DNA from 3 places in the Brevibacillus borstelensis genome. Region 3 is predicted to be linked to each of the others. Evidence: predicted binding sites of a transcription regulator. Region 3 holds the regulator's gene; each other region holds the start of a gene.
What was found. Region 3 encodes LexA, which represses DNA repair genes until DNA is damaged. Its sites were predicted from a motif close to CGAACATATGTTCG; they were not measured.
Positions count from the first base shown of each region.

Region 1 (10,214 bases), 1.3 Mb from region 3:
GAGGCAAGCTCAACGCCGCTAAGTCCTCCACCGACGATGGTAACCATACTATATGGATTGAGGTTATTGATTGCCGCATACGTATTTCTTGTTGCGGCCATGGTCTGGATCGAATTGGTGAACTCTTCGGCTCCGGGAATATCGTGATAACGGTCTTCACAACCCAGTGCCAACACCAGCCAGTCATAGGAAAGCGTATCGCCGTTGTCAAAGTTGACGATTTGTTCGTCCAGGTTCACTCCTGCTACTTCTCCGTACTTGATTGTTAAACGAGGATCGCTGGGAAAAGCGACGCGTACGGCCATTTCCGGCTCCGTACCTGCAGCCAGAGCGTAATACTCCGTCTTCAATCCGTGAAACGGCATCCGGTCCACAAGCGTGACAAAGACGTCATCTGGTAAATCAGGGGACAGGATGCGCTCAATAATTCGCAGACCCCCGTATCCTCCGCCAAGGATAACAAGTCGTTTCATAGAAGGTCTATCCTTTCTTCTGTCCGTTATTTTACAGCACCCACTCTATTGTTGTTCTCTTTCGCTTAAATTGCAAGCAGAATCTTTTTCCCAGATAACGGTGCACTTGTGTACTGAATTTTTCCTTGAGAAGCGGTACAATAAAGAACGAAATACGAAGCCGATAACTATGGCAGGTGAGAAATAGATGAAGCCCTTAGTAGAATTTTGCGCGAGTAACGTTTCTTCCTATACAAAGCCAGTAATGGAAGCGCTCGAAAATGACCCGGAGCTGGATGTCGACGTGCTGGAATACGGCTGCCTCGGATACTGCGGCGAATGCTACATGCAGCCCTTTGCCTTGGTAAACGGGGACCTGGTGCAAGCGGAAACGGCCGATGAGCTGTTGGAAAAAATCAAAGCGAAGCTCAAGGCAGATGAAGAAGAGCAGGAGGACTTTCCCTTTTGAGCAATCGGGAAGGGAAATGAGCAGCTTCGTTTGACCTGTTGCGATAGTGAAGGGCTGTCCCCTCGTAAGTCTTTACGAGCGGGACAGCCCTTTTTCATTGCATGCGAGTGCTTTTTATAGGAAACGGCTACTCGCTGCCTGCGCTTGCTTCGGCTGCCCTGTCGCGAAAGAACAGCCTGGCGAACGGCAGATGGGTGACCAGCATAAATCCGAGGCACACCAGCAGTACAGAGAATATCGGCAGTGTACTGAGGAGCGCACCCGATAACATGATGCCAGCCGCATAGCATGTATCCAGTACCGGCAAGGTCATGCTATTGAACAAACCTTGCTGCTCATACGGAATCCGCGTCTGTATCACTGAAAAGTAAATGATCGTCGCCACGATTTCAAACACAGCAGCCAGGACGAGGACGAAAAGGGTCCAGGTAAGCCCGAGCGGAAAGGCAAGGCCGGTCAAAAGGACAGCTTCCCCCAGTCCAAACAGGAAATAGACCCAGGTCAGGGAGTACGTCCGTGTCAGCCGGTTTACAACCCTGTCGCAGACAAGTGCTCCTGCGAGCGACCCCAACCCCTGTGCTGCCAGAAGCAGCCCCCAGTATTGCTGGGGATCTCCGTACAAGCCGGCAAGTGACAGCAGAAAGATCTTCAGCATTCCCAACAAAAGGGAATACCCGATGGCTGTCACGACAAAAGCAGCGATCATCCGGTCACGAGAAAGCAATCCGAAAAAGGCAGGGAGCGCCGAGAAAATCGCTTTTGTAAAGCCATTTTCGTTCTCTGCCTGCTTTTGGCTTTCCGCTGCCGGAAGCATGTAAAACAGGGCAAATGCAGCAAGTCCGGCAAAGGAGCAGAGCAGAAGCATCGTTCCGATGCCAAAAACGAGGATGGCCATGCTTGCGGCCAAGGGCCCGATGATTTTGCAGAGGCGCTCGATACCCATGATTGCTGCGTTTCCCTGAATCTCCAGCCCTTTTGGGATGACCCTGGCCCGCAAGGTGAGCGAAGCGGGAGACCCTGCTGTTTTCGCGATGCCGATGCCGAGCAGAATGAGCTGCACCTGCCACAGCGAGGATGACAGGGGCAAGAGCGTGACCAGGATGCTGTAAGCCGCGATATCCAGGGTCGTCACTCTTTTTGCGCCCCAGCGGTCAATCCAGGAGCCGATGATTGGACCGAGCAGGATGCCGGGCAGCAGTTCAATGACAATACTGAAGACAAATTCTTTCCCCAGTCCGTAGCGTTGGTGCAGAAACAGCGGGATAGCGGTAACCAGCATCCACTGCGTCCACTCCCACAGAAACAAGGCAGCGAGATAGCGTCGGAACATCTTTTCATTTTTTGCTATTTTCCAGAAAATCAATTGAGATCCCCCCAAGTTATGAATTGCCTAACCGGGGGGCTGCAACAATTAAGAGCGGCACGGTTCACACCTCCTGAACATTTGAAAATGTCTTACAATCAGTAACGTAACAAAAATGGCTGATAAAAACAAATAAAAAGACAGGACACCGGTTAAGGCGTCCCGTCTGCAGACTTCAACAGCGTATTCGTTTAGTGTTCTTTGACAACATTGTAGAAGGTGTCGCGTTCCAGCGCGCGTTTGCCGGCGCCCTTGATCAGCCAGACCAGCTCATCGACAGTGAGCGCTTGCTGTGTAAGCGCCCCGGCGGAGTGGCTGATGCGCTCCTCGATCAGCGTTCCGTGCACATCGGACATCCCCATGGTCAGGGACAACTGGGTCAGCTGGGTGCCGATGTTGATGAAGTAAGCCTTGATGTGCGGGAAGTTGTCCAGCATCAAGCGGCTGATCGCCATTGTTTTCAGGTCGTCGATAGCAGAGTTGCGGCGTTTGATGCCGGCTGTCGCTTTGATCGGCTGGACCGCCAGCGGGATGAATACCAAAAATCCGTTGGTTTCATCCTGCAATTCACGCAGGCGGAGCATGTGGATCACGCGTTCTTCCAATGTTTCGATCGATCCGTACAGCATGGTGGAGTGAGTTTTCATACCCATTTGATGGGCAGTACGGTGCACTTCCAGATACATATCTGTCGATGCCTTTTCCGGACTCATTTTCATGCGGTACCGCTCGGTCAGGATTTCCGCGCCGCCTCCCGTCAAGCTTTCCACTCCGGCCTTGCGCAGCTCCTCGAGCACTTCACGGATGGACAGGCCAGAGATGCGGGAAAAGAACTCGATCTCGGCACCGGTGTACGCCTTCATCGTGACATGCGGATACGCTTTTTTCAGCGTGCGGATGTTGTCGAGATAGTAATCAAACGGCACATGCTGGTTGTGGCCGCCGACGATGTGAAACTCGCGGATGCCTTCGTGGTAGCGGGTCTCTACATAGTGAAGCAGCTCTTCGGTGTTCATCGTATAAGCGCCGTCTTCGCCCAAGTCGCGGCGGAACCCGCAGAATTTGCAATGAGCCTCGCAGACGTTGGTCGGATTAATGTAGAGGTTTTGAATAAAGTAAACATTGTCTCCGTTTTTCCGTTGGTTGACCAGATTGGCAAGCTGGCCGATCGTCAGCAAATCATTAGAATTAAAAAGGGTGAGACCGTCCTCCAATGTAAGTCGTTCACCGGCAATTACCTTGTTGGCCACTGTGGACAAATTTTTGTCCTGAAGAACAAGGGTGTCGAGTGCCATCATAAACACTTCCCTTCAGCTAGAATTACTCGCAATCCTGTGATGTTGTTCGAAAGGGTATCAGTCTCTGCCGGGCACTAAAAGCCAAGGAACACTCCTCCAGATGAAGCCTTCCGTTCAGCGAGAGCGTCCACAATCAGCGCCCCGTAAGCAACGACAATAGTTCTACTCTTCACATGAGCAGTCTGGTGATCTGTAATCAATGATTACCCTTTTCCTCACGATAACAAAAGCACCTATATTATAAACCTCTTCAGGAAGGGGAACAATATGAGAAGTTTTGAGAAGTATTGTTTGTAAAAATATAACAAATGTCACCAAATTTCCAGATCTTTCATGGTTATAAAAGGAAAATTTGTTTGCCTAATGTCTTATCATCTTGTAAAATAAAGGTACGAAAGCCTTAATGATCTTTAGGAGGAGCTTCAGCAATGCGGGACGTTTTGCTTGAAAAAATTGAACTCCTTCGACAGCGTATGGTTAGTATGGGGTTAGAGTTTGGGTTGGATCATCCAGAAGTACTGGAATACAGCAAGAAGATTGATCAACTTCACAACGAGCTGAACCAAATGGATCATAATCTGTCCAAGGTAGGTAAAAAGAAGCAGTCCTACTGCTTTTATATTTTGGATAAAAAGGCCTATTTTGCATAAGAGGGGGCAACCCTCTTTTTTTGCTGCCTTTTTGGGCCCGCCAAAGTGCAGCGCAGTCTTGAGAGCACAGGTGCTTCTTCGGTATACTGTAAGGAGAACGCCGCATCATAGTAACAACGGCTGACAAGGAGGGAAACGAATGATTACCATGTCCGAGCAAGCCGCCCTGAAGGTAAAAGAAATGCTGGCGGCAGAGAACAACCCTAACCTGTTTTTGCGCGTAGGTGTCCGCCCGGGTGGGTGCAGTGGCTTTACCTACGGGATGGGTTGGGATCAGGAAATCAAAGAAGGCGACCAAACCTTTGAACAAAATGGAGTCAAGATTGTTGTCGACAAAGACAGCTACCTATATATCAAAGGCACGGAAATCGACTACAAGGAATCGATGATGGGCGGAGGGTTTTCCATCCAAAACCCGAACGCGGTCGCTTCCTGCGGCTGCGGTTCTTCTTTCAAGACCGCGCTGGCTGAGGGGAAAGCGGAGAAGTGCGACGACTAAGGAAAGACAAAAGCTGAAACGAGAGACCTCCTTGGGCATATGCAGAAGCTGGATGCATTGCCCAGGGAGTTTTTTTTGTACCAATCATGCAGATCTATCTCTACGACATGTCCGGTTGGCAAAAGGAAAAGATCGGTCTTGCAGGGGAGGGGAATCTGAATCTTATGATCTACATGATCACAATGCTGGGTGTGGCGATTGTTTTTGTTATCTGGAGCTATGTGCTTTCGCATAAGTACAAATGGAACAGAATCACCTTGGTTCCAACCATCGTTACACTTGTTTTGCTATTTTACTTGCTGGGAAATTTTTTAAGAATGTAAAGGTTTCACGCGAGTCCGTTTTTTGTAGAATATCGTTTTGCTCCTGCAGTCTTATAACCTCTAAACGAAGACCTTACGGGACCCCTTGACTCTCATTGAATGTAGTGTTTGCGTCCTCCCGCAATACCAAGGAAAAGGCTACGGCCATGATATGCTTGCGCGTGTAGGGAAACTCCTGGCAGAGCGCTGCAAACAGGTTCGTCTGGGAGTGGTCACTCATCACAGGCGTGCTTTGAACCTCTATCAGTCGAATAGGTTTTGAAGCTGTTGCCGAGTTTCACTATTACGTCATCGATCTCAAAGACATATAGAGAAATGGTAGGGCGCGAATACCCGCCTTTTCCTGTTTCAGCAAGCCACCCCACGAGCTGCGATCAGCCTTTCGGCGGGGGCGCAGCAGCATGTAGATACTCCATCACCTCTCGATCTGCAACATAGCTGTCCACCAGCTTCACCTGTTTCTCTGTTACCTCGTAGGTCCAGTAGCTAGGGATCGTCATTTGGCGATTGTCGCCACCCTGAATCGTCCACATCCGTTCAAATGTAACGAGATAGCTGTCTCTCGTCTGCAGCTTTACCTTCGTTCGCAGGCTGGTGGTTGCCAGTGTCTCGGGTATTCCTTCGACACGGACTTGCCTGGTTTCACCTGTGCGGGCAGGAAACTCCGGCTGCTCCGACAGCGCCCGCTCAATCGCTTCCTGGACGGTAAACTCTCGATCCCGGTATAGCTCCTCCAATGCCTCTTCACCTCCTTGCAGCCCCCAGATGAGGATGTAGCGGCCGTCCCAGTTTTTCGTCAGACCGAGCCCAAAGAAGGGGCTCCATGCCGAACTCGTTCCCGATTCAAGCGCTTCTTCTTTTGGCGAGCCAAAATCGCTTGCATAGAACGTCTCCAGCTCGGCTTTTTTCTGCATGATCCTCTGTTCGTCTTTGCTTTCGATCTGGTATCGGGCAGCATAGAGGAAGCCGTGTTCAAAGGAAAGCGTCAGCTGTACCTGCTCTTCTCCCAAGGCGACGGGCATGAAGGCTTCTTGCAAGCCGTCTTCGCCCAAGCTTTCAAATCCCCCAAGCGGCAGGAGTTCTCCCAATTCGGGGAAAAGCGCCTTTGCTTCGTCATAGGTCATGCCGAGCGAAAATACGCGGTAAAGAGCCAGTTTATCGGCTTCTGTCTGCCAGGCGACAGTCTGTTTGGGTGCTTCGGGCAGTGCAGGGGCTGGCGTCTGCTGGTGATTGGGCGTCGTCACAGGAGGAGAAACCAGCTGGCTTGGAGTTTCTTCCGGGAGCTGAGCGAGAGGGCTTACCCAAAGAAGGATGGCGGCGGCTGCCGCGGCGCCGGCTACTGCACCGGTACGGACAAGGTATCGTTTTTTTCGGCTTTGAGACGTTGACTGGGAGGCCAGTGTTCTTTGCTCCAGTCGTGACACTTCCTCTTGCGTCAGTCTGAGGGAGCGGTGCACCAGTTCTTTTCGTTGTTTTAGCTGTCGGTCAAGGATGTCCAATCCTGATCTCCTCCTTTCAGCAATTGCCTCAGCTTTTCCAAACCTCGCGATAGCCTGACCCGCACTGTTGATTCCTTCAGTGCCAAAATCTCGGCAATTTCGGGCGTTCGCATCTCTTCAAAGTAGTAGAGCACAATCACTTCCCTGTATTTGGTGGGGAGCCCCATGACGTTTTGGACCAGCTCGTCATTTTGAAACTGCTGCATCACCTGCTGCTCAATCGTTTGAGAGGAGCTCTTTTCATAAAAAACGGAGGTAAAAAGAAGATGCCGATGATTCCATGATCGCAAATAATCCTTGGCGGTATTAATGGCAATCCGGTAAAGCCAGGTCTTCGGGTTGGCGTCTTCGCGAAAGGAATCGAATTTTTGAAAGGCTTTCACGAACACCTCCTGGGTCAAGTCCTCGGCGATTGCTCTATTTTTTACATAGTAATAGACTGTTCGAAAGACCAGGGCATGGTACGCGGCCACCCACTCCTTGATGACCTGCTCTCTTCTCTTGGCTAGCGGTTCGAAGGGAATCACCTCCTTGCTCATTGCTTATTTGACGAAGCTGGAGGCAAGAGCGCTACAAAATCCTCCATTTGCATATTCGCAAAAAAGGAGTAGAATAAGAACAAATGTTCCTGTTGGAGGGTACCGGAATGGCTAAGAACATCGAAGACTTTTCAGAAAGTATGGAGATGGCAGTTTTGAAACACGCGTTGTCGCTGACGAAAGGCGGCGAGGAAAGCCCGGCGCTGCCTCTTGTTGGACGCCCGGTCGTGGACGAAGACGATTTTGGCGAAATGTGCTTCCGCGTCTACGATTCGACGCAGTACGACTACGCGATCACCGTTTCCTGGTTTCGCGAAACAGCCGGGGGACTGGGAGTGGTCGAGACAGCCTGGGGGGTCGTGCGGAATATCGATGTGGGACAAAAGAAATTCAAGCTGGTCAACGACTGGGAGGCGCAGTGGATCGGGGTTGAAGATCTGGTGCGCGTCGTTAAAACAAAAAGGGCGAGCTTTTAGGATGTACAGCTCAGTGCACGGTTTACCATAATAAGGAAGGGACTCGTTGAAGTTGTGTCGAACTTCATTTACGATCATATTTTGAGGCTCACTCTCTTTTATTCGGTTCAGGGAAAAAGGCAAAGATCGGCAGAAGACAGAGGCTTTGCAAACGGGAAATGGGCCTCAAGAAATCGTGCTGGGGGAAAACGCTATGGCTTTATGGGGAACGTTGGCTGTCTTTTTTATTTTGATCTTCCTGGGAATGTTGAGCTTTCACACGTGGGTTGTCAAAACGACAGTCTGCCGGCTTCCAAAGCCTCACTCACCTGCTTGCACGATAGTCCACATTTCTGATTTGCATGGCCGCACCCGGTTTTGGAATGGAAGGATCAGCAGGCTGATCAACCGATGGCAGCCGGATCTGGTGTGCGTGACGGGAGATTTGACTAGCAGAAGAGAGCAGCTGACACATGTGCTAAACGAGCTGGGACGCATTGAATCTCGTTTCGGCTTGTTTTTTGTGCCCGGGAATTACGAAAGGGAGGAACGCCGCTTCTTGAGGAAGCGCAAGTTTGCAACGGCTGAATATGAACAGCTGCGGGAAGCGTGGCTGTCCCGAATGACTGTACTTGAAAATGCGGCCGCTTTTGTACAGATTGATGGAAGGCCAGTCATGCTGTACGGTTTCGACAACTCCATTTACGGAAACGAGCGGAACAACGTGCCAGACCAGAGCGCGTTTATGGACCACTCAAATGGTACGGCTGAAAGCGCCAATCCGGCGCCGTTGACTGTTTTTCTGGCCCACTCGCCTCGCATTAAGAGGTTTATTCGCCAGGAAGGGCTGGCCTATGACCTTCTGCTTTGCGGCCACACCCACGGCGGGCAGATCCGGTTGTTTGGGAAGACCTGGGGAGCATACCGGGATGTGCATACAGGTGCAAAAACAGATTCGGACAGCAGTGTTTTTTATGTCAGCCGCGGATTGGGAACAGTGAAGCTGCCCTTTCGCTGGAAGTGCTTTCCCGAAATTACCGTCTTCTATATCTCTCCTGTCGCGGATAAATCGGGAGTAGAGAAACATAGTGAAATGCAAGAGTTTTCCTAGTTTTTGCCAAAGTTCACCAATCGTTCTCAGGTTCGTCAAGATTCATTCACAGACTGCCAGATTTTGGACGGCCTTCTTTCGTTATAATGAAATTGTAGAACTTGCAGAAATTGCATGAAAGAAGGGTGCCTTATGAAAAAAACGTGGGGTTTACTGATTTCGGCAGTGGCCATTTCCGCTATGCTTGCGGGCTGCGGAGGAGACAAAAAAGAAGCAGCGGCAGGAGGCGAACAAGCGCCTGCAGCAGCCACTGAAAACGCAATCAACATCGAAGCTAGCAACTGGAAGTTTAACCAGGAATCTTTCGAGGTGAAAGCAGGAGAGCCGTTCACGATCAACTTCAAATCGACTGAGGGCTTCCATGGGATCGGCATCGAAGGCCTGGATGTAGATATCCAAAACGAGGGCAGCAAAACGATGACCATCGACAAAGCAGGAGAGTACAAGATCTTCTGTAACGTGATTTGCGGACCTGACCACGGCAAAATGATCGCCAAGCTTGTCGTGAAGTAACAACTGGCCAAAGCGCCGGCAACGATTTGAATAACAAAACCCAAACACTCCGGCCGCTTTCGGTCGGGGTGTTTTTTGTTGATACAGCGCATTTGGCCTGGACGGTTGCTCGCAAAATAGTTTCAAAGATGCATAGAGAATACAGTCCCAACTGGAAAGGCTTATTTGTCCCGAAAAGACGAGCCTTTCTTTTTTTGCGAAAAAAAGGGTGACAGAATGCTATTGAGTAAATATAATCAAAACAGAAACTATTTTCACAATTCGGAAAAGTATATGTATGCATTTTCATGATTTGATTATTCACCACGAATTACCGGAAGGGGGGCAAGCACAAAAATGATTGAAGTGAAAAATTTGTACAAGTCGTTTGGCTCGCTTACCGTCTTGAAAGGCGTAGATCTGCAGGTGGGCGAGAGAGAAGTGGTAGTTTTGCTGGGGGCCAGCGGCTCGGGAAAAAGTACCTTGCTGCGATGTCTGAACTTTTTGGAAATGCATGATCAGGGGGAGATTCACGTCAACGGCCAGAGGATCGACCCGAAGACGACGGATTTGAACAAATTCCGGACAGAAGTCGGGATGGTTTTTCAGCACTTCAACCTGTTTCCGCACAAGACGGTCCTGGAAAACGTGATCGAAGCGCCTGTCCACGTAAAAAAGACTCCCCCCGACAGGGCGCGGGAAGAAGCGTACGCCCTGCTGGAAAAAGTGGGAATGAGGGACAAGGCCGACGTTTATCCGGACATGCTCTCCGGCGGACAAAAGCAGCGTGTCGCCATCGCGCGGGCACTGGCGATGAAGCCGAAAATCATGTTGTTTGACGAGCCGACCTCGGCGCTCGATCCCGAACTCGTCGGGGAGGTACTGCAGGTGATGAAGCAGCTGGCGAAGGAAGGCATGACGATGGTCGTGGTCACGCACGAGATGGGCTTCGCCCGCGAAGTGGCCGACCGGGCTGTTTTCATGGACAACGGGCAGATCCTGGAGCAAGGGGAGCCGGAGCATTTCTTTACCAACCCGCAGCAGGAAAGAACCCGACAGTTTTT
Region 1 is NZ_CP144922.1:1,450,270-1,460,483, forward strand. It holds gene V5G20_RS06720 (NAD(P)/FAD-dependent oxidoreductase) at 1-473, opposite strand, end outside; gene V5G20_RS06725 (DUF1450 domain-containing protein) at 661-921, shown strand; gene V5G20_RS06730 (MFS transporter) at 1,049-2,284, opposite strand; gene mqnE (aminofutalosine synthase MqnE) at 2,476-3,579, opposite strand; gene V5G20_RS06740 (aspartyl-phosphate phosphatase Spo0E family protein) at 4,011-4,232, shown strand; gene erpA (iron-sulfur cluster insertion protein ErpA) at 4,372-4,731, shown strand; gene V5G20_RS27105 (GNAT family N-acetyltransferase) at 5,140-5,316, shown strand; gene V5G20_RS06750 (hypothetical protein) at 5,429-6,553, opposite strand; gene V5G20_RS06755 (sigma-70 family RNA polymerase sigma factor) at 6,529-7,080, opposite strand; gene V5G20_RS06760 (YolD-like family protein) at 7,200-7,568, shown strand; gene V5G20_RS06765 (metallophosphoesterase) at 7,762-8,658, shown strand; gene V5G20_RS06770 (cupredoxin domain-containing protein) at 8,791-9,171, shown strand; gene V5G20_RS06775 (amino acid ABC transporter ATP-binding protein) at 9,508-10,214, shown strand, end outside.
Region 1: V5G20_RS06760 (YolD-like family protein) is a predicted target of LexA. The motif match lies at 7,169-7,182, and genes of this name have one in related genera.

Region 2 (10,214 bases), 1.9 Mb from region 3:
CAAATCGGTCAGTTCGGAAATGCTGCGACCGCCCACCCGAACGGCCAGACTTTCCTGACGAAGGCGATGTCCTTTGCAGACAGGACAATGCTTCTGGCTCATGAAGCCTTCGATTTGTTCGCGAATATAGTCGGAGCTGGTCTCCAGATGGCGGCGCTGCAAATTGATCACGACTCCCTCGAAAGGAACGGTCGCCTCTCTGACCTGGCCAAACTCGTTTTCGTAGCGGAACTGGATTTTTTCTCCCTGGCTGCCGTACATCAGGATTTGCTTGTGCTCCTCTGGAAGCTCCTCGTACGGAATGTCCATCCGAATGTCAAAATGACGGCAAGCGGACTCCAGAAGCTGCTGATAGTACGTCGAGGACTTCGGCTCCCAGGCTCCGATGGCACCGTCGGCAAGCGACTTGGTGACGTCGGGTACAACCATGTCCGGGTCCACTTCCAGTTTGACGCCCAGACCATCGCACTCCGGGCAGGCGCCGAATGGGCTGTTGAACGAAAACATGCGCGGCTCCAGCTCGCCGATGGAAAATCCGCAGATCGGGCAGGAGTGCTTTTCACTGAACAACAGCTCTTCCTGCTCCATGACATCGACGATCACCTTTCCATCGGCCAGACGAAGCGCGGTCTCCAGCGAATCGGCCAGCCGCGCCTGAACGTCCGGCTTGACGACAATCCGGTCCACGACGACCTCAATGCTGTGCTTTTTGTTTTTCTCCAGCTTGATCTCCTCGGACAAATCGCGAATCTCGCCATCTACCCGCACGCGGACAAAGCCCTGCTTGCGGATGTCCTCCAGGAGCTTGACGTGCTCTCCTTTGCGTCCCTGAACCATCGGGGCCAAGATTTGCAGCCGGGTACGCTCAGGGTACTCCATCACGCGGTCGACCATCTGCTCAACCGTCTGGGACTGAATCTCGATGCCGTGTTCGGGACAGATCGCTCTCCCGATGCGCGCGTACAAAAGGCGCAGGTAATCGTAAATCTCGGTAACAGTCCCTACTGTAGATCGCGGGTTGCGGCTCGTCGTCTTCTGGTCGATCGAAATGGCAGGGGACAAGCCTTCGATGGAGTCGACGTCCGGCTTGTCCATCTGCCCGAGAAATTGACGGGCATAGGCGGACAGCGACTCCACATACCGCCGCTGTCCTTCGGCGTAAATCGTATCAAATGCAAGCGATGACTTCCCTGATCCCGACAACCCCGTCAGCACGACAAACTTGTCGCGAGGAATGACGACATCGACGTTTTTCAGGTTGTGGGCACGGGCACCTTTCACCACAATATGTTCCAATGGCATGCAATTCCCTCTCCTTAGAGCTCTGACTTCAGCTCAAGAATCAAATCACGCAATTCGGCTGCTCGCTCAAACATGAGGTTGCGCGCCGCTTCCTTCATTTCTTCTTCCATTCGCTCAATCACCTGGATGCGATCCTTCTTCGGCATCTTTTTAAAGTCGGCATGCGGCAGGTAATCTGCCTTCTCTTCCGCTACCTTGGTCGCTTCGATGACTTCGCGGACAGCCTTCTTGACCGTTTGCGGCGTAATTCCGTTCTTTTCGTTGTATTCTGTCTGGATTTTGCGGCGCCGTTCCGTCTCGCTGATCGCCGCCTTCATCGAATCGGTTATTCGGTCGGCGTACATGATGACGCGTCCCTCGGCGTTCCGGGCAGCGCGTCCGATCGTCTGGATCAGGGAGCGCTCGTTGCGCAGGAAGCCCTCTTTGTCCGCGTCGAGGATGGCGACGAGCGAAACTTCCGGCAAGTCGAGCCCCTCCCGCAGCAGGTTGATCCCGATCAGCACGTCAAATTCCCCCAGACGCAAGGAACGCAAAATTTGCATCCGCTCGATCGTCTTGATGTCGGAGTGCAAATAGCGAACCTTGATGCCGATATCCTTCAGGTAATCGGTCAGATCTTCCGCCATCTTTTTCGTCAAGGTCGTCACCAAAACCCGTTCGTCCTTGGCGATGGTGGCCTGAATCTCGCCGATCAGATCGTCGATTTGCCCCTTGATCGGGCGGACGGTCACAGTCGGGTCCACCAGACCCGTCGGGCGAATAACCTGTTGGACGACTTCCGGACAGTGCTCAAGCTCGTAGGGACCCGGGGTCGCGGAAATGTAGATCGCCTGCTTCAGCTTCGCTTCGAATTCCTCGAATTTCAGCGGTCTGTTGTCTCTCGCTGACGGCAGACGGAAGCCGTGCTCTACGAGAACATCCTTGCGTGCCCGGTCACCGTTGTACATGGCACGTACCTGGGGCAGGGTCATATGCGACTCGTCCATAACGACGAGAAAGTCGTCGGGAAAATAATCGATCAGTGTATACGGCGCGTGTCCTTCCGGCAAGCCGGTCAGATGGCGGGAGTAGTTTTCAATCCCGGAGCAGAAGCCCATCTCCATCATCATCTCGATGTCGTAGCGGGTGCGCTGCTCCAGACGCTGCGCTTCCAGCAGCTTGCCTGCCGCGCGAAACTCCGCGAGCCTCGCCTCCAGCTCCATCTCGATGCTTTGGACGGCGCGCTTCATTTTTTCTTCGCGCGTTACGTAGTGGGAAGCTGGGAAAATCGCTACATGATCGCGCTGCCCGAGGATTTCCCCGGTCAGGACATCAATCTCTGTGATCCGTTCGATTTCATCGCCGAAAAACTCGACGCGGATCGCCTGCTCGCTTTGCGAAGCCGGGAAGATTTCCACGACGTCTCCCCGTACGCGGAACGTCCCGCGAACGAAGTTGATATCGTTGCGGTCGTACTGGATGTCCACCAGGCGATGAAGGATTTCGTCGCGGCTTTTTTCCATCCCGACCCGAAGCGACAGCAGCAGCTCTCTGTATTCCTCGGGCGAACCCAAGCCGTAAATGCACGACACCGACGCCACGATAATCACGTCACGCCGCTCAAACAACGCGCTGGTCGCGGAGTGGCGCAACTTGTCGATCTCGTCGTTGATGCTGGAATCTTTTTCGATATACGTATCCGATTGGGGAATGTACGCTTCCGGTTGATAGTAATCGTAGTAGCTGACGAAGTATTCCACCGCGTTGTTCGGGAAAAACTCCTTGAACTCGGCACAAAGCTGGGCAGCCAACGTCTTGTTGTGGGCCATTACCAGCGTCGGCTTGTTTACCTGGGCAATTACCTGAGCAATCGTAAAGGTCTTTCCCGTACCGGTCGCGCCCAGCAATGTCTGGTGCCGCTTTCCGGCGAGCACACCCTCCACCAGTCCGGCAATGGCTGTCGGCTGGTCTCCGGACGGCTGAAACTCCGATACCAATTCAAAACGGTCCATTCCCTCGTTCATCTCCTTGTCACATCTCATTTCCATTATAACACAATCATTCAAAAAATAAGCCGCAAATTCGAACAAATGTTTGTCTTTACTCTCAAGCAGATTTTACCGATACATTGTAAAGAAGAATGTGAACGTACTGAAGTACCCGTCAGAGACAGGGAGGACAGCCATGTCAGATACAAACACCGTCAATAACAGCACTCACATACAGCCCCATTTGAGCTATAAAGGCAAAAAGGAGTTTTCCACCGAGCTGGACCAGAATGCCTTTATGAAGCTGATGCTGGAGCAGTTGAAACAGCAGGACCCGCTCTCTCCGATGGACAATTCGCAATTCCTGCAGCAAACGAGCATGATGACCATGGTTGAGAAGCTGACCAAGATGGCCAGCCTGATGGAGCAGTCCAACAACAGCATGCTGACCCTGCGGGAATACGAAGCGCTGGTCGGCAGAACAGCCAGCTACGACATGCAGAAAAAGGACGAAATGACGGGCGAAGTGACCCATGAGAAAAAATCGGGAGTCATCGACGCCGTATACCTCGATCAAGGAAAAATCTACTTCCGCATCCAGGGCGAACAAACGCCAGTCCCCCGCGAATGGATCGAGGGTCTGGAATCGAAAGGCTTGTCCGGAAACAGTCTGGACAACAGCCTGAAGTACGCCGAGATGATCGGAAAAGAAGTGTCCTATACGGAGTCGAAGCAGGTGGACAAGGATGGAAACCCTGACACCACGGACGACGTCACTTCCGTCGATGAAGTCAAAAACGGAGTCATTGTCGGATTCACGATGAAAGACAATGCCGTGCAATTCCAGCTGGACAACGGAACCTCGATCAAGCTGGAAAACATCAAGGGCATGTCGGTCAAGCCGGACAATGTGCGAATGGACAATACCCTCCAATATGCCCAGATGATCGGCTATACAATCACCTATACGGACTCGTCCACCCAACCAGACGGAACGGCATCGACCAGCGAGCTCACAGGTGTGATCAAAGCGGTCAGCATGAAAAATGGCCTGATCGAATTCGTTCTCGACGACGACAAGAAGGTAAAGCTGAACCAAATCATCGGGTACGAAGCGCAGGCATATGCGTAAACAGATTATTGTGTGGATGCTAGCAAACGCATCAGCGAACCGTTGCAAGCAACAAGCCAAAAGCCGTTCGGATTCCATTTCCGAACGGCTTTTCCTTTTGTGCACCCTGCTTTTATTCATCCACGATTACTTTTCCGGTCAAAGCGTCAACATAAACGGTCGTATCCACCCGGAGGTCCGGTCCACAGAAGCAGTGGGCACGCGATTGTCGGAACGACAGATCATACACCAGCTTCCACTCCGGTTTGTCCTCCCGCTTTGACTGCTGCTTCACATACACAAGCTCCAGCGGATATGCTTGCAGCAGGGCATTTAAAGCTGCCTGTTCGGAGATGGCTTGGGTCCGCTCGGGAAATTTCACCTGATCGTAAGGTTCTGTTCTCAGCTCGCGGATGGAGCCGTCCAAAGGATTGACCTCAACGACGTATGCTCCTTCTTCTGCGGTTTGCCCGCTTTTTGCCACAGGCAGTCCCCCAACCACCGGATCTGCCAGCCAAATGCTCCGTTCTTCGTTCCCCGCATCAACAACCCGGAACTGCCGAGTTCCTGCTGGCAGCAGCTTTTCGATCAAGGAGAGAGCTGATTTGAGATCTCTGCTCTTGTCGTTTTTTTTCCGGGGAGACGTCCCATCGTTTTGTTTCATGCTGATCAGCTTGCCCGTCTTGGCCTCAACCTCTACGAGCAGATGATATCTGTTCTCTCCCTTTGCATCGTCCGGAAAATTCCCCAGGTGGTACGGCTTCTCCTGATCAGCGACATCTTTGGCAAACATCCCCCAGATATAGATACGGTGCTGTTCTCCGTTTTCCATGTTCTTTGAAATAACCGACAACGGCCATTTATCTACGTCTGCGCGGGCGATTTCCTTGGCGAATGCTTTTACCTCCGCCTCAGTCTTCAAAGCGGCGTAGCTGCCTTTTCCTGCTAAGGAGACCATTTGCGGCTTTTTCTGAGGGGCCTGCATTCGTTTTCCCGTAAAGGCATCGATGGCACTGCCGGTATGCGGGCCTTCCACGATTCCTCCCTTGATGGCATAAACCAGCCTAGCCTGAGGTTGGCGAGCTTCTGCTTCTGACACTGGCGCAGCTTGGTCCGGCAGCAAGTACATCAGCTCCAGCGGCTTGCTTTCTGCAAAGCGCTGGTGAGCCGTGGTCATTGACAGCACGCGCTGCGGCGACGGCATTTCCTTGTGATCGATCGGTTCATAAAGGGCACCGTTGAGCGTGCGAAAGCCAATGATCCGCCCTGTCGCATCGACCGTGACCAAACAGTCGTACGCATCATTCAGCGCTACTTGGTTATGCTTGCGGACAAACCGAACCGTAAACGTACCGTCTTGATCCATTTCGTCTTGGCGAGTTCCGTCCTGACGGGTGACGTCTCGTGCTTCGTATGATTTTCCAAAAGGATGAAGGCCATACAGAAAGGCGGCAGCCCTCGACCTGACGACCTCTTCGGTCAGCAGCCCTGTTTGGTGGGTTGAAGCACCCGACGGCTTCAGCTCCAGCACCAGCAGATTTCCTGATTGACTGTCAAATATCGCCTGATCTTGCGGCTCCCCATCTTTATTTCCTGCCATGATAAACGAGACTCGATCGCCGCTGACGCCGGGACCGTCAACCGGACCATCGTAAACGACTGAGCCGTTTCGCAGCTCAGGAATCAGCCGGGTTACATTTTGAATCCCCTTGGATATCGCTACCGGTACAGGAGTGACCGCTGCCGCCGCTTTTGCTGCTGACGCTTGGCCTGGAGAGGCGAACGGGAATGAAAGCAGACTGGCTGTTATGACAGTTCCGGCGCATAAGCGCAGCGCATGTTTTCTATATCGGTTCATGCAGATTGTATCCCCCTTTATCCACTATCTAAAAAGACGCGTGAAGGGGCTGTCTTGTTACAAAGCGAGTGTATAAAAAAACCGGGAAGTCTGCTCACTTTTGCTTTCTGTAGAGTAGAGAACTGAAACTTTCGGGCGACCGTATGGTCGCCTTGCTCATTTCAGCTCCCCCTCATCAAACCGTACGTGAGGTTTTCCCTCATACGGCTTTCCGATGTTCTTCTTTCTTTGGCATTCGGCTTACTTTATCCGGCTAATTTCAATAAACTACCCTGCGTGTTTTGTATGACCTTCAGCTTTCCGGCATGTTTATTCCGCTTGCTTCTTTTCTTGTTGCAGAAGATTGTAAGGCGTTCAATCACATACCAGTCTATCCGTCTTGCCCATCGTTTGGCGATGGGCGAGATGAAGTAGTAGTTCTTGAACCCCCTTAGCTTGCGATTTAGCCCTTTCACTAGCTCTTCTAGAGACAGAAACAGTTTGTTCCTTGGTGCAGTGTATTCCTTAATTTTACGTCTCATTTCCTTCATTGCTTTCTTAGCTGGTACATGAGACATAGCAAATACCTTGCTCCCCCCTTTGTTGAACACGGGGAATTTGCGATGGTGCAGCCCAAGAAAGTCAAACCCAGTGGAATTGTCCCAAATATTAACGAGTCTAGATTTCTCTTTACTGAGACTAAGCTCCAGCTTGTTTAGAATAGCCATCAGCACTTGAATGCTTTCCAATGCTTCTTGTTTGGTTCTGCACATGATAACGAAGTCATCCGCATAGCGGATAAGTGTGCCAAGATGGGAGAATTGATTTTCCCAAATGGTGTCCATGTAGTTTAGATAGATGTTTGAAAGAAGAGGCGAGATTACCCCTCCTTGCGGAGTTCCCAGTTCTGTTTCATGGAATTGATCATTTTCCATGACCCCAGCCTGCAGCCATTGTCGGATAAGTTTCAGAACACGTCTGTCGCTGATTCTCATTTCGACCAGTTTCATCAACTTCTCATGGTTGATGTTGTCGAAATACCCTTTAATGTCAACATCTACGACCCAATAACACCTCTTGCTTGCTTTGCGTATCTGTGCAATTGCCTGGTGAGCATTTCTTCCTGGCCGAAAGCCATAAGAACAGTCCCGAAAATCAGCTTCAAAGATCGGTTCAATGACTAGCTTAGTAGCCATTTGGACCACCCGATCCTTGATCGTCGGGATGCCGAGTGGACGTTTCTTGCCATCCGGTTTAGGGATGTAAGTTCGACGAACCGGATGTGGACGATACCGCTTTTCTTTTAAATCTAGATAGATCTCGTTAAGAAAACGGCTCTCCCCATACTCCTCCACAATCTGTGCGATGGATTGTCCGTCGATTCCTCCGCTCCCTTTATTTGCTTTTACTCTCCTCCAAGCTGTCGCTAGAATATCCGGGCGGTAGATTTTGTCATACAAGGCATGAAATCGCCGTTTTGAGTTTGCCTTGGCACAAAGATATAGGGTTGTCCAAAGTTGTCGAGCTTTTACATCGGTGTAGTTAGCAAGTTTACTTGCATTCACTCACTCTTACCTCCTTCGACCCGTGAACAAAGCAGGGCTCCTTCCCTCCATAAGGTTGTGTTGTCCTTATGTTCATCGGTACTATGAACCCCTCCGACTCCCTCTCTGCCATCCACCACTTCCCTTACGGTTATAGGTTTCCGTTTTACGCTCCTGACGGGGCGTGCAGAGTAGGGTCTCCCCAGTTCCGTTAACTACTTTCTCAACATACCGCTCCCCATACCCCGAGGGATTCATAGGTGCTGTATTCCAAGTTCTCCACACCGTCCTTGGCCTTCGCCCATATGAAACAAGCTCGGCTTCCCTTTGTCCACCTCTCGGTGGTCTTTCTTAACGAGGCTGCAGGATTCACTTTATGTTACGGCCTGCTGATTTGCTCGCACTCTTTCGAGTTACTTTGTCACAGGGCTTCAACCTTAGGATTTCTCCACCAGTTGCCTGTCAGCTACGAGGTGACTTGGCTCCTGCCTCGGTTGGACTTTCACCAACTAGCAATTAACGGCTTGCTGGGCACGCCCCAATAGAAAAAGCGCAGAGCCTTTGCCCGCGCTTTTTTTGTTGGATAATAAGCCTTCCCTTGGAAGCTGCCTTTACGCTCCGAGATTGATCTTTTCCAGCTTCTGCTTCACTAGTTGAACAACGCTTGCTTGCTGCATATCGACAAACACTCTCGTATTTGCATCCGGCACCACGATAATCCCCAACTGATGGTGGTTGCCGGCGTATACGGCGCACTGGACGAATTTGACCTCGCCATCCAGGGTGAGCACTTCCATCTTGCAGAAGGCGGGATTGACTTGCAAGGCAGGGTACAAATCCTCTTTGTTTCGCACGGATACGCCATTTACCTTGACGATAATTTCTCCCGGCCTGATCCCGATCTCCTCTGCGGGAGTCCCCGGAAGAACTGCCATTACCTTGATTCCCCGCGTGGATTGGATAAAATATGGAGCCTTTTGCCGCTCCTGCCACTGGCTCAGCCAGAATAGACCTTCGTGGCCGATGAGTGCAAACACTGCAGCCAGAAGGATCAGCGGCATCCACAATGCTGCCAGCGCAGTCAATCCGAGCAGCACAACCGCATACAGCGCCAATTGCCTGGATATTTGCCCCGCCCGCTGAGCTGGCGTCTCCGTCTGCGTCAAAGCAGAAAAACCGGTGACCGAAGGGAGCAGCAGCAACGCAAAGGATGCAGCGCCGGGGGCAAAAAACGGCCAGCCCGGATACAGCGATCCGCTAAAGCTTCCCGCCTCTACAGGCACGAACAGCGCAAGCGGCGTCACCCAAAACGAGTGCAGCAGATAAGCCCCGACAATCCGTCCACGCTGTCCCTCCACGAATAGCGGCGACGCATCCCGCCCCCTGTTCCAACGGACCAGAAAGGCCTCAATCAAGTGCATGATGGCTACGAGCGCCAAAAGCGGCACCGGCTTAGCCTGGACGAGCATGCCCCAGAGCAGCCCGATCCCGGGTACGGAAGAGACGTCTGGAAAGACCTTGGCAACTGCGTGAAAAAGCGTCAACAGCCCTGCGCCATAGGCAAAACAGAGAAAGCGCAGCCGGATTAGGGCCAACACTGCCGCAAAGCCCCACAGCAGCCAGAGATCCTGTATTTGTACGGCAACCCCAAGTACGGCCGCCAAAAGAGAAATCAGCAATCCTCCCACGATGCCCATGCCGAGAGAGCGAATCGTCTGCTGGAGGGGGAATTGAATGCGAACGGCAAACAGTTGTCTTTCCAGCAGCATCTGGCGTCGGTAGTGCAAATAAATAAACAGCAGAAACACGTAAAAAACAGGGTTAAAAAGAAAACCGCCAAACCCGGCCAGCACCGATAGAACATCACCTTGCAACGCCATATGCCTCACCTCGCATAAACAGCTTTCGAAAACGTGACGGTGCCAAGCTATTGGCAACGTCATCGCAGCACTCTTCTTGTCAGCTTCAGTCAAAAAAGAAACCACGGCCATTCATAGCCGTGGTAACCATTTCTACGGAAGGCAGGAGATTCCCTGCCTTTTCCGCCTGGATTATTTTGCCTTGTTCTGCTGAGCAACTACTTCGAGCGCCTTTTGCAGTTGAAGGTCATTTTCCGGTTTGCGTATTTCTTCACGCAGACTGTCTTCCATCGCTGTCCGCGTCGCCTGATCAACCTTTCCGGTCGCCGGCAGCTTGTGGGCAGTCTGGAATTTCTTCACGGCCTGCTCCGTCTTCTCGTCAAAGTAACCGTCGTCACGGCCCGGAGAGAGCTTCAGCCCGGTCAGGATCAACTGCAGGTTCTTGACATCGCTGCCCGCCATGTCCCTAGAAAGCACTTTGTCTGTCGGCAATTGAGTCGCGTTGAAGTACGCAGGCTGCTCTACTTTCACGTCAGGTTCGATGCCTTTTTCGTGAATCCAATTGCCTTTTGGCGTCAGCCACTTGGCGATGGT
Region 2 is NZ_CP144922.1:856,871-867,084, reverse strand. It holds gene uvrA (excinuclease ABC subunit UvrA) at 1-1,302, opposite strand, end outside; gene uvrB (excinuclease ABC subunit UvrB) at 1,317-3,293, opposite strand; gene V5G20_RS03985 (flagellar hook assembly protein FlgD) at 3,466-4,401, shown strand; gene V5G20_RS03980 (hypothetical protein) at 4,514-6,238, opposite strand; gene ltrA (group II intron reverse transcriptase/maturase) at 6,484-7,782, opposite strand; gene V5G20_RS03970 (PDZ domain-containing protein) at 8,373-9,641, opposite strand; gene V5G20_RS03965 (S41 family peptidase) at 9,813-10,214, opposite strand, start outside.
Region 2: uvrB (excinuclease ABC subunit UvrB) is a predicted target of LexA. The motif match lies at 3,365-3,378, and genes of this name have one in related genera.

Region 3 (10,214 bases):
GTTAGATACGCCTTAAAGTAGATGGGAAACTTGCTTTCCTATTAACTTTAAGGCTTTTTTTATGAATTTATTTGACTAAAGTTGGATGGGATGCTGCTAATAAAGATTAACCCCCTTTACAATGCAAAATTTAGAACAAAATACCTAAAATATGTTTACAGATGTGTATATTAATGGTTAAATAAAAAATTATTAACATATTATTTGATGGTTGGGTTTAATGAAATGCGGACTTAATCCAGCGTATGCACACTAACTCGGGTTTTTACAAAAATGATCATTTCTTTTCTGAAGTCCGTTTAAGAAATGATTATTGATAATAACGAGGTGATATTATTAAAAAAATTGCGATTTCCATTGTGTTGTCGACAATGATGATGATTTGGGTTTTTATTTTTATGATCTCAGATCTAATTCAACAATTGGATTTTGGGCCAAACAAAATTGTAATTACTGATTATCGAGTTCCAGGATTCTTTGAACCCGTTTGGCTTCCCATTTATGTTGGATTCGTGTACATTTTATATCAGTCTCTTAAAAAAAAATCATGATTTGCCGTCTTCAACTGAAATCTAACCAATAAAAGGTAAAACGACAAATCTAGCAATCCAAAAAAGATGACTTCCGAAGTATCCAGAAGTCATCTTAATTTTATGCCCGCATAAGGACACACAAGTTGTCTGAGTTTACCATTATTCGTATTTCCGGTTTACGGCCGGCGTTTAGGTCGGTTTATTTGCCATCACTTGCTTAAGCTGTTCATTCGAATATCTTTCCAATTCAAGTAAAGCCTGATAAGGATCATCTCCGACAATCCCGTAATACAGAGCGAAAGCAGGCTCCGTTTTCAGCCCCCGTTCTTTCAAAGCCCGAATCTCTTTTGCTGCTTCTTGCCCAGACAGCTGGAGCAGCCGTGCTTCGATCATCATATGCCGGTAGGCGTTTTGCTCTGTGACAGGAATCGGTTGAGCAAAACACTCCAATTGAAAACCGCGATACCAAAAGGAAGCAGTCGCCGTAGGGATGTTGCGGATTTCTCGGCGGTCTTGTGTGAAACGGTCCAAATGCCCGTATTTTTCTTTCAACACATGGCCAAACCGATCCAGGTCGGCTGTCGTACAGATCAAATCAAGATCGCTGTCCTCAACATCAATATCGAGGGGGATCGTTCCGCACAGAACCGGTTGATACTCTTTGAGCCCATCAAAGATTCCCAAGCTGTCGAGGACTGCCCAGGCTTCCCGCTGCCGAGGGGTTCCTTTTTTCAGGTAGGAAGGGTCAAACCAATCTCGCTTCGTTTGAGAATGCATAGCCATTTTCTGTCCTTTCAGATTATCTTTCTTTTATTTGCAACTCTGCAGGGGAACAATGAGGGACGAGACCATCTATGTTCCGATTCGACGTTTGGCTTTACGACTCGCAGAAGAACCGAGTATATACAGGTTTCTGTCAAAATGTAGCGAGTCGATGGAAACGAAAACCGCACTTTATCGTATACCCTATACAGAAGGGAGTGTCAATGGATGGAGATCTTGTTGTGGATCGTGATAGCGGCCTTGTTTATCCTCAGTATTGCCGGAATCTTTTTGCCGGTCATTCCTGATACGATTTTATTGTGGGGCGGATTCTTGCTGTATCACTTTTTTATTGCTGATCCGGGTGCCGGACTTCCGGCCTCCTTCTGGTGGGGAATGGCGGTCTTAAGTGTTCTTCTCTACGGTGCGGATTTACTCACCAACATGTACTTTGTCAAGAAGTACGGGGGCTCCAAAGCGTCATCGTGGGCAGCTGCACTGGGGATTTTGCTCGGGGTGATTTTGTTCCCCCCATTTGGCATGCTGATCATGCCGTTCGTGCTGGTCGTTCTGGTGGAAATGCTGATCCAAAAGCAGCCGTTTGAACGGGCTGTTAAAGCGGGAGTGGGTTCGCTCATCGGTTTTTTGGGCAGTGTGGTCGTAAAAGTTGTTCTTCAGGTAGTGATGATCATCTGGTTCTTTGTCGCACTGTAAGTGGGATTCGTAGGAGAAGGACCGATCAAAGAATCGAAGGGAATGAAAAGAAGAGGCGTCCGCGAGGCAATCGCGAACGCCTTTTTTGCTGTCAGGGTGGAAAAGGAAAGCTTGTCGTAGTCGATTTGCGTTTTTCAAAGAGTCCGCCATAAGGCATGGCTCATCCAAGCAACGAAATCTCTTATTCTAGTGAATCAAGCGGTACACGCCAATCACTTTCCCCAGAATCGTTACAGAATCCAGAATAATCGGCTCCAATGTCGCGTTTTCAGGCTGCAGCCGGAAATGGTTCTTTTCCTTGAAGAAACGCTTCACGGTTGCCTCGTCCTCTTCAGTCATGGCGACGACGATATCACCGTTATTGGCCACATTCTGCTGGCGAACGATCACGTAGTCTCCATCCAGGATGCCAGCCTCGATCATACTGTCTCCGGACACGCGCAGCATGTACACCTTGTCCGATGTCACGATGCTGTCAGGGAGTGGGAAGTAATCCTCCACCTGCTCGACAGCAGTGATCGGCTGACCCGCAGTCACCTTTCCGATCACCGGTACGCGTACAACAGATACGTCAAAGTCGTCTTGAAAGCGCTCCTCTTCTTTCAGCAGCTCAATCGCGCGGGGCTTGGTAGGATCGCGGCGGATGAGCCCCTTTTTTTCCAACCTGGCCAGATGGCCGTGAACAGTTGAACTGGATGCCAGACCGACAGCCTCCCCGATTTCACGGACAGATGGGGGATAACCCTTGTCCCTTACTTCTTTGCGGATGAAATCGATGATGGCTTGCTGTCTATTGGATAGCTTGGACATAGACCACACCTCTATCTTCTCGAACATGTTTTCTATATTATACCATGGGATCCTGCGTTCGACAAACATAAGTTCGTTTTTTTCTTGACATGAACAAGTGTTCGCATTATGATGAGAACAAGAAGATAGAACGTACGTTTGCAGGGGGATGAAATAATGAGTACAATGACTGTATCTAATCGCTTCGCCAAAGAAGAAAGAAAAACTGCTCGTTTTGGCATTACGCGTGGACAGGCCATTCTGTTTTTTGCCGCTTTCACTCTCTTTTTTTACACTTTGACAGAACTAGTGTTCGCTTCTGGGGATCATACGGTACAACAAGCTCAAATGATCCAACCAGTAAAGGAAATCGTCGTCCAACCGGGAGACAGCTTGTGGGAGCTGGCGGTCACCTACAAGAGTGACCCGAAAATGGATGTTCGCGATATGGTATATGCGATTCAAAAATTGAACAAGCTGGAAAGTGCCATTATTTATCCAGGCCAATCGATTCAAATTCCTGTCGGGAATTGACAAGCTGCAGCTTTCCCTTGCTTCGTTGCCGAGATGTGATATAATAGAGCGGCATTCATTGAAAGCGAGGGGAAACGGCTTTGGTATCAGACGCGGAAATCAAACGGATCAACGAGTTGGCCAAAAAATCTCGTGAAGCCGGGTTGACTGAAGAGGAAAAACAGGAACAGAAAAAACTGCGGCAAAAATACATTGATGCTGTGAAAATGTCGCTTCGCTCCAATCTCGAATCGATCCGCTACGTGGAAGACCTCGAGGATAACAACCCCAAACACTAAAACGCACCATTTGACATAAAAAGAAGACATCCATGCTTTTTGCCAGGATGTCTTTTTGTTCCATACAAAAAAGGAGAGAAGGGGGGATTGCCATGATGGCATGGCTGGCTGTTGCCGTAGGAGGAGCCGTCGGTTCATTGCTACGCTATGGTCTCGGTCTCGCAATGAACCAACCCGGATTGCCGGCAGGGACATGGCTGGCCAATGTCTCCGGTTCTTTTCTCATCGGACTGCTCTATGCGTGGGGAAAGGAAAAAGGATTGATGTCTTTGGAGATGTACCTTCTGTTTACAACCGGGCTGATGGGGGGATTTACTACGTTCTCTACCTTTTCGCTTGAGGTGGTAAGCTTCATCGGAGATGGGCAGATCGGCAGAGGGCTGTTCTATGCAGGCGCCAGTGTTTTGGCCGGCCTTCTTGCTTGCGGTTCAGGGATCTGGATCGGCAGACAAGTGTGGTAAACAGGCAAGATATAGCGGGATAAGACGGGCAGGCGTCAACGAGAACAAAAGAGAGCCAATCCGGAAGCAACATCAAATCAAAGAAGAGGGCATTGGAAGGCTACGAGGAAACAAAGAAGAGCCCGTGCCCGGAAACCATGTGGAAATAAAACCGGACTTCTCCTTGCGATGCTGAACCTGACAATTTGGAAAGGAGGATATAAATGACTGTACAGCACCCGGACTACGAGCATGAACAGAAGAGACTCGATGAAACACGCTCTATTATCCAAAAGGAAGTGGACACTCTTCGGAAAGAGGTTAAAGAGATTACGGACGATTATGTGAAACAGGTCGTCAACTACAAAAAAGGAAAAGAGCTTCGCTACCTTGAGGACCAAGGACTGGAAAAGCCGTATTTTGGACGAGTGGACTTCCTGAAAGACGAGACATACGAGTTGGACAGCGTATACATAGGAAAGAGGGGCATCGTTCGGAGCGACACATTCGATTCAATTGTCGTTGACTGGCGTGCTCCCATTGCCAGTTTATATTACAGCGGCGAGAGCAAGGATGCGTACTTCCGCAGCGGCAGGGAGATTGTGCGAGGCGAAGTCCGCCTGAAGCGAAATTTTGCCATTGAGGACGGGAAGATTACAGGGATATACGATGGAGCGCTCAAAGAGACGATTCATCGCGAAGTTGGCCATCCGGATGAATTTTTGCAGGAAGGGTACATCGATGAGTTCCTGGCAGCCAACCTGAATCAGACGAACGACAGCAGATTGAAGGATATCGTAGCGACGATCCAGTCGGAGCAGAATGACATTATTTGAGCAGACAAGGATCGCCCGGTTGTCGTTCAAGGGGTGGCCGGAAGCGGCAAGACGACGATTGCGCTGCACCGGCTCTCCTATTTGATCTACAATTATCAGGACTCGATGATGTCAAAGAGGTTTATGGTTTTTGCACCAAACCGGTTGTTCCTTACGTACATTTCAGAGGTTCTTCCCGAATTGGGAGTGGATGACGTTCAGCAGGCGACATTCCTGGATTGGGCTTCCAAGCTGGTCAAGTCCATCCTTCCAAAAGGCTGGCGGATTCTGGACCCGCACAAGCCCCTTCAGTTGTTCTTTGAACAAGGACAGAGCGATGCCGAGCGTCGGACGGTGCTGCATCGTCTTCGGTTCAAGGGCTCGCTCGCTTTCCGGGATGTACTCCAGCAATATTTGCTGTTTGTAGCGGAAAACAGGGTAGCCTACAAAAAATTAAGCTTTGTCTACAACAGAACCAAACATGTTTTTACGATTCCGGGTGAGACCATCCGTCAGCTTTTTGCCGAACAATATGCCCATCTGCCATATCGTCGGCGAATGGAAGCCGTTCGAAAGCACGTTAAGCAGGACATCAATAAACAGTTGTTCGCCCATCTGCGAGAGAAGCGAATTGATCTGGATAAGCAAGCGTTGGCTAAATATGAGAAAATGATTGATCAGCTTCTGGACAAATACTTTTCCATTTTTCCTGAACTGGATGTCTTCTCGTCGTACCGCGAAATGTTGACCGACACAGCTTTATTGAAAGAGCTGACAAAAGGGGAAGTCAATGGCGAGGATATCGAGGATATTTGCCGGTCGTCTGCAGAGATATTCGAAGCGGAGCGGATCGAGCCAGAAGACGTTGCGCCGCTGATCTATCTGCGGCATCTGATCGAAGGATTGGAGCAGGCCGATCACTTTGACCACAGTGTCGTTGATGAAGCACAGGATCTCAGTGCGTTGGAAATTGCGGTGATCGGGCTTGTGACAAAGAGACATTCTTTGACGGTAGTGGGAGATATCGCGCAGGGCATCCATGCATACAGGGGATTGCAATCGTGGGAAGAACTGTTGGAGGGAGTTTTTCAGCAGCCGCGGGGGGTTTACTACACACTCGCGCAGAGCTACCGTTCCACAATCGAAATTATGAAATGTGCCAACGAGGTACTGCGAAAGATAAACCTGCCGGAGACGATTATGGCCAAACCGGTATTGCGGCATGGGGAAAAGCCTTTGTTGGCATCATGGGACGGGAAAGAACTGCCGGTTAAAAATCTGGTCCAGCTTGTAAATGATTATCGGCAAGAGGGCTTTCAATCCATCGCGATCGTAGCCAAAACAGCCGAGGCCAGCAAAAAAGCATACAAGTCATTGAAGGCCTCCATCGAAGGACTGAAGCTGCTGGGAAGCAAGGATACCCAATTCCCGGGCGGTGTCGTAGTAATGCCAGCTTATTTGACCAAGGGGCTGCAATTTGATGTGGTCATCTTGTTGAATATCGAGGAGTACTTGGACAATAAGTGGGATACAAAGCTCCTGTATGTAGCCATGACCAGACCCGTACATCGGCTTTTCATGATTCATCAGGAAGACAGGATGAGTCCGCTCTTTGCTGACGTGCCACCTGAGTTGTACGAGAAGAGATCTTTGTAAAGAAAAAAGTCTTGCAATAAAGAAGAAGGCTTTGTAACGAAAATAACGGCTTGCAACGAACAAGAGACTTTGGTAACGAAATAAGGTCCTGCAGCGAAAACGAGAACTCCGAAAGATGGGAAAGGCCCTGGAACAAAAAAGAGCTCTAGACCCAAATAGAGTTTTGCAACAATTGTATAGAGTCCATTACAAAAAAGAGACATCGACAAGATGTCTCTTCAGGTTGCAGACAAACTCCCTCGCTGAACGAACAGCAGAGGGAGTTTGTTTAATAATTTGATGAAAATACCGAAGGTGTTTTGATCGGGTCTGTCCAGTATTTTGTGTAAACCCTTTTGGAATAAAAAACTAGCGTAAGTATTGGCCGATCCGATCCGGGAAGAAAACGGAGAGCTGGAGGAGCATTTGCCCCCAGTTCTGCACTCGTCCAGTCCACTTCCTGGTGACGTCCATGGTAGCCAAATAGAGCATTTTGAGCAGGGCTTCATCGGTGGGGAAAATGCTCTTGCCCTTCGTCACCTTTCGGAGTTGCCGATGGTAACTCTCAATCATATTGGTCGTATAGATCAATTTACGAATCTCTGGTGGATACTTGAAAAAAGTAGCTAGCTCGTCCCAGTTGGTACGCCAAGAGCGAACGATGAGGGGATATTTGTTACCCCATGTTTCCTCAAAACGATCCAATTCCAGTAAGGCAGCCTCTTCTGTTGCCGCTTTGTAGATTGGCTTTAAATCCGCCGTCACTTTCTTAAGATCCTTGTAAGAAACATAACGGGTCGAGTTGCGGATTTGATGAATGATGCACTTTTGGATCTCCGTATTCGGATAGCAGGCAGAGATGGCCTGAGAGAAGCCCGTTAGGTTATCCACGCAGGTGATGAGAATGTCCTGAACCCCACGGTTCCGTAAGTCGTTCAGTACGCTCAGCCAGAACTTTGAGGATTCATTCTCTCCAATCCACATGCCTAATACGTCCTTGTTGCCGTCCAAATCAATGCCAATGACCATATAAGCCGCTTTGTTCACAATAGCACCGTCTTGCTTGACTTTGTAGTGAATGGCGTCCATAAATACAACCGCATAGATGCTTTGTAGCGGTCGGTTCTGCCATTCTTTGATGAGTGGCACGATCTTATTCGTCACATTGGAGATCATGGTAGGAGAAACGTCAATTCCATACAGATGGTTCAGATGGTCCTGAATATCCCGTGTGCTGACACCTTTGGCATACATGGCGATAATTTGGTCCTCAATGCCGGTAACGGTAGACTGATGCTTTTTCACGATAACGGGCTCAAATTCGCCATTACGGTCACGTGGCACCGCGATCTCCACCTCGCCGTATTCGCTTGTCACCGTCTTCTTTGTCTTCCCGTTACGGCTGTTTGTTGTTTTCTTTCGCTTCACATCGTGCTTTTCATAGCCGAGTTCCGTGTCAAGCTCCGCCTCTAGCATCGACTGCAGCGTTTCTGCAAACAGTTCCTTCAGTGCCGACTGCACATCGTCCATCGTCTTGAGGTTGTTTTCCTTCACAAACGCCTTCACTTGTTCCTTACTAAATCTCGCCATAGGTGTCATCCTCTCAAACCAACCTTTCTCTTATTGTAATAGGTTTTGAGAGTTTACACAGAATATTTTACAGTCCCTTTTGATCGTTCACCTTTTGGCGACCTGATTTCCATAGCCAGGTCGCCATTTTTTTCAAGTTCATGGCAGCGAAAACAAGCATCGCCTGCATCGTGACCTTCTCCAGTCCTCGTAAGGTCGTCCAACGCATGCCATGCTTTTCCTTCATATCAGCGAATACACGTTCAATCGTTTCTTTCCGTTTGCTATAGATTTGTTTGTTTTCCTCGGTATGCCGGAGGTGGTCTACCTCTTCGAGGTAATCAGCCCAGATGTGGCGACTCACTCTCTTTGTGTAGTCTTTACTTTCCGTGCATTGTTTCAAGAACGGACAACTTCGGCAAACTTGAGAATTTGATCGATAGATACGGTACCCATCCTTGTTTGTTGTCTCATATGTTAAGATTTGCTCGTTCGGGCAGATGTAGCAGTCGAAATATTCATCATACACATATTCGTGCTTTTTAAAAAAACCTTCTTTGGTGCGTGGTCTTGTGTAGGGCATAACGGGGCGAATCTGGTCATCAAGGAGTGTTTTACTGATGTAAGGCGTCTTGTATCCCGAGTCCACTGCCACAGCTTGAGGCTGTGCAAACGTCTTTCGCACTTGATTCAAAACATCCTCAAAAACCTGACTGTCATGCACATTGCCTGGCGTTACCTTGGCACCAAGCACAAATCCATTTCGATCACATGCTGTATGAAAACTATAAGCAAATACACGTTCCTTTTCCCCTTTTACAAACAATCCGCAATCCGGGTCAGTTGTGCTGACTTTCACCTCCTTCTTCGAAGTTTCTGTCTTTTTTTCAAGGGGCTTCTTTCCATGTGCAATACGATCCTGATTGATTTCTTCGTCCAGCAGCTCTTGATATTTCTTCGCTTGTTCTTCAACGATTTCTTTCACGTATTTATGCTTATTCGCACTGGCTTTTACATGCGTAGCATCAATGAAAAGCACATCAGGCTTCACGAATCCATGATGAACCGCCTCCTCCAATATTCGAAGGAAGATCGACTCGAAGAGTTGAGTATCCCGAAAACGGCGAACATAGTTCTTGCCTAGGGTCGTGAAATGGGGAATGGGCTGACTGAAATCATAGCCAATAAACCACCGATAGGCAACATTGGTTTCGATCTCTTTAATCGTTTGTCGCATGGAACGAATTCCAAAAATATATTGGATGAAAGCAATTTTAACTAAGACTACAGGGTCAACACTGGGTCTGCCATTGTCATGACAGTAAAGGCTTTCCACCAAGTCATAGATGAACGAAAAGTCGATTGCATTTTCAATTTTTCTTACGAGATGATCTTCTGGCACCAACTCATCTAGCGAGAATGCAGATATCTGTGTGAATGCTAATCTAATAATTGACCACCTAGTGGTACATCGCTCATAAAAAAGTTGACCACCTGAGCACCTCTTTCCTGTATCTTGTAGTTGTCTAGACAACAAGATATAGGAGGAAAGGAAATGCTTCAGATGGCTAATTATGAGTTTATCAGGAAACAACACTTTCTGCTAGGGAAGTCGATTCGTCAAATTTCTCGCGAAACTGGCTACTCGCGTCAAGTGATACGAAAAGCCTTGACATCAACGGAAATCCCTGTATACCAGCTTTCAAAACCGAAGCCGAAGCCAGTCATTGATTTTGTCAAGCCCATCATCTTGGAATGGCTGCGTCAAGATGAACAGGCTCCCCCGAAGCAGCGTCATACTGCCAAACGTATTTACCAGAGACTCGTTGACGAACATGGATTCACCGGCGGTGAATCTACTGTACGACGCTACGTCAGAGAGTTGCGGGTTTCTCCTCCTAAAGCATTTGTCCCTCTTGATTTCCCGCCAGGGCGATTTGCCCAATTTGACTGGGGTGAGGTTACGGTTCATTTACAAGGGAAACAAGTGAAGGTTCAAGTCTTTTGTATGCGTTGCACATACAGCAGAAAGATTTTCATCAAGACATTTGCTCATCAGAAGCAAGAGGCTCTTCTCCAAGGTCATGTAGATGCTTTTGAATTTTTCGGTGCTGTTCCCCAAGTCATCACATACGACAACCTGAC
Region 3 is NZ_CP144922.1:2,734,562-2,744,775, forward strand. It holds gene V5G20_RS12845 (DUF4269 domain-containing protein) at 723-1,316, opposite strand; gene V5G20_RS12850 (DUF456 domain-containing protein) at 1,524-2,009, shown strand; gene lexA (transcriptional repressor LexA) at 2,196-2,819, opposite strand; gene yneA (cell division suppressor protein YneA) at 2,976-3,332, shown strand; gene V5G20_RS12865 (DUF896 domain-containing protein) at 3,413-3,610, shown strand; gene crcB (fluoride efflux transporter CrcB) at 3,703-4,071, shown strand; partial or broken gene V5G20_RS12875 (HelD family protein) at 4,275-6,521, shown strand; gene V5G20_RS12880 (IS256 family transposase) at 6,870-8,090, opposite strand; gene V5G20_RS12885 (IS1182 family transposase) at 8,158-9,522, opposite strand; gene istA (IS21 family transposase) at 9,625-10,214, shown strand, end outside.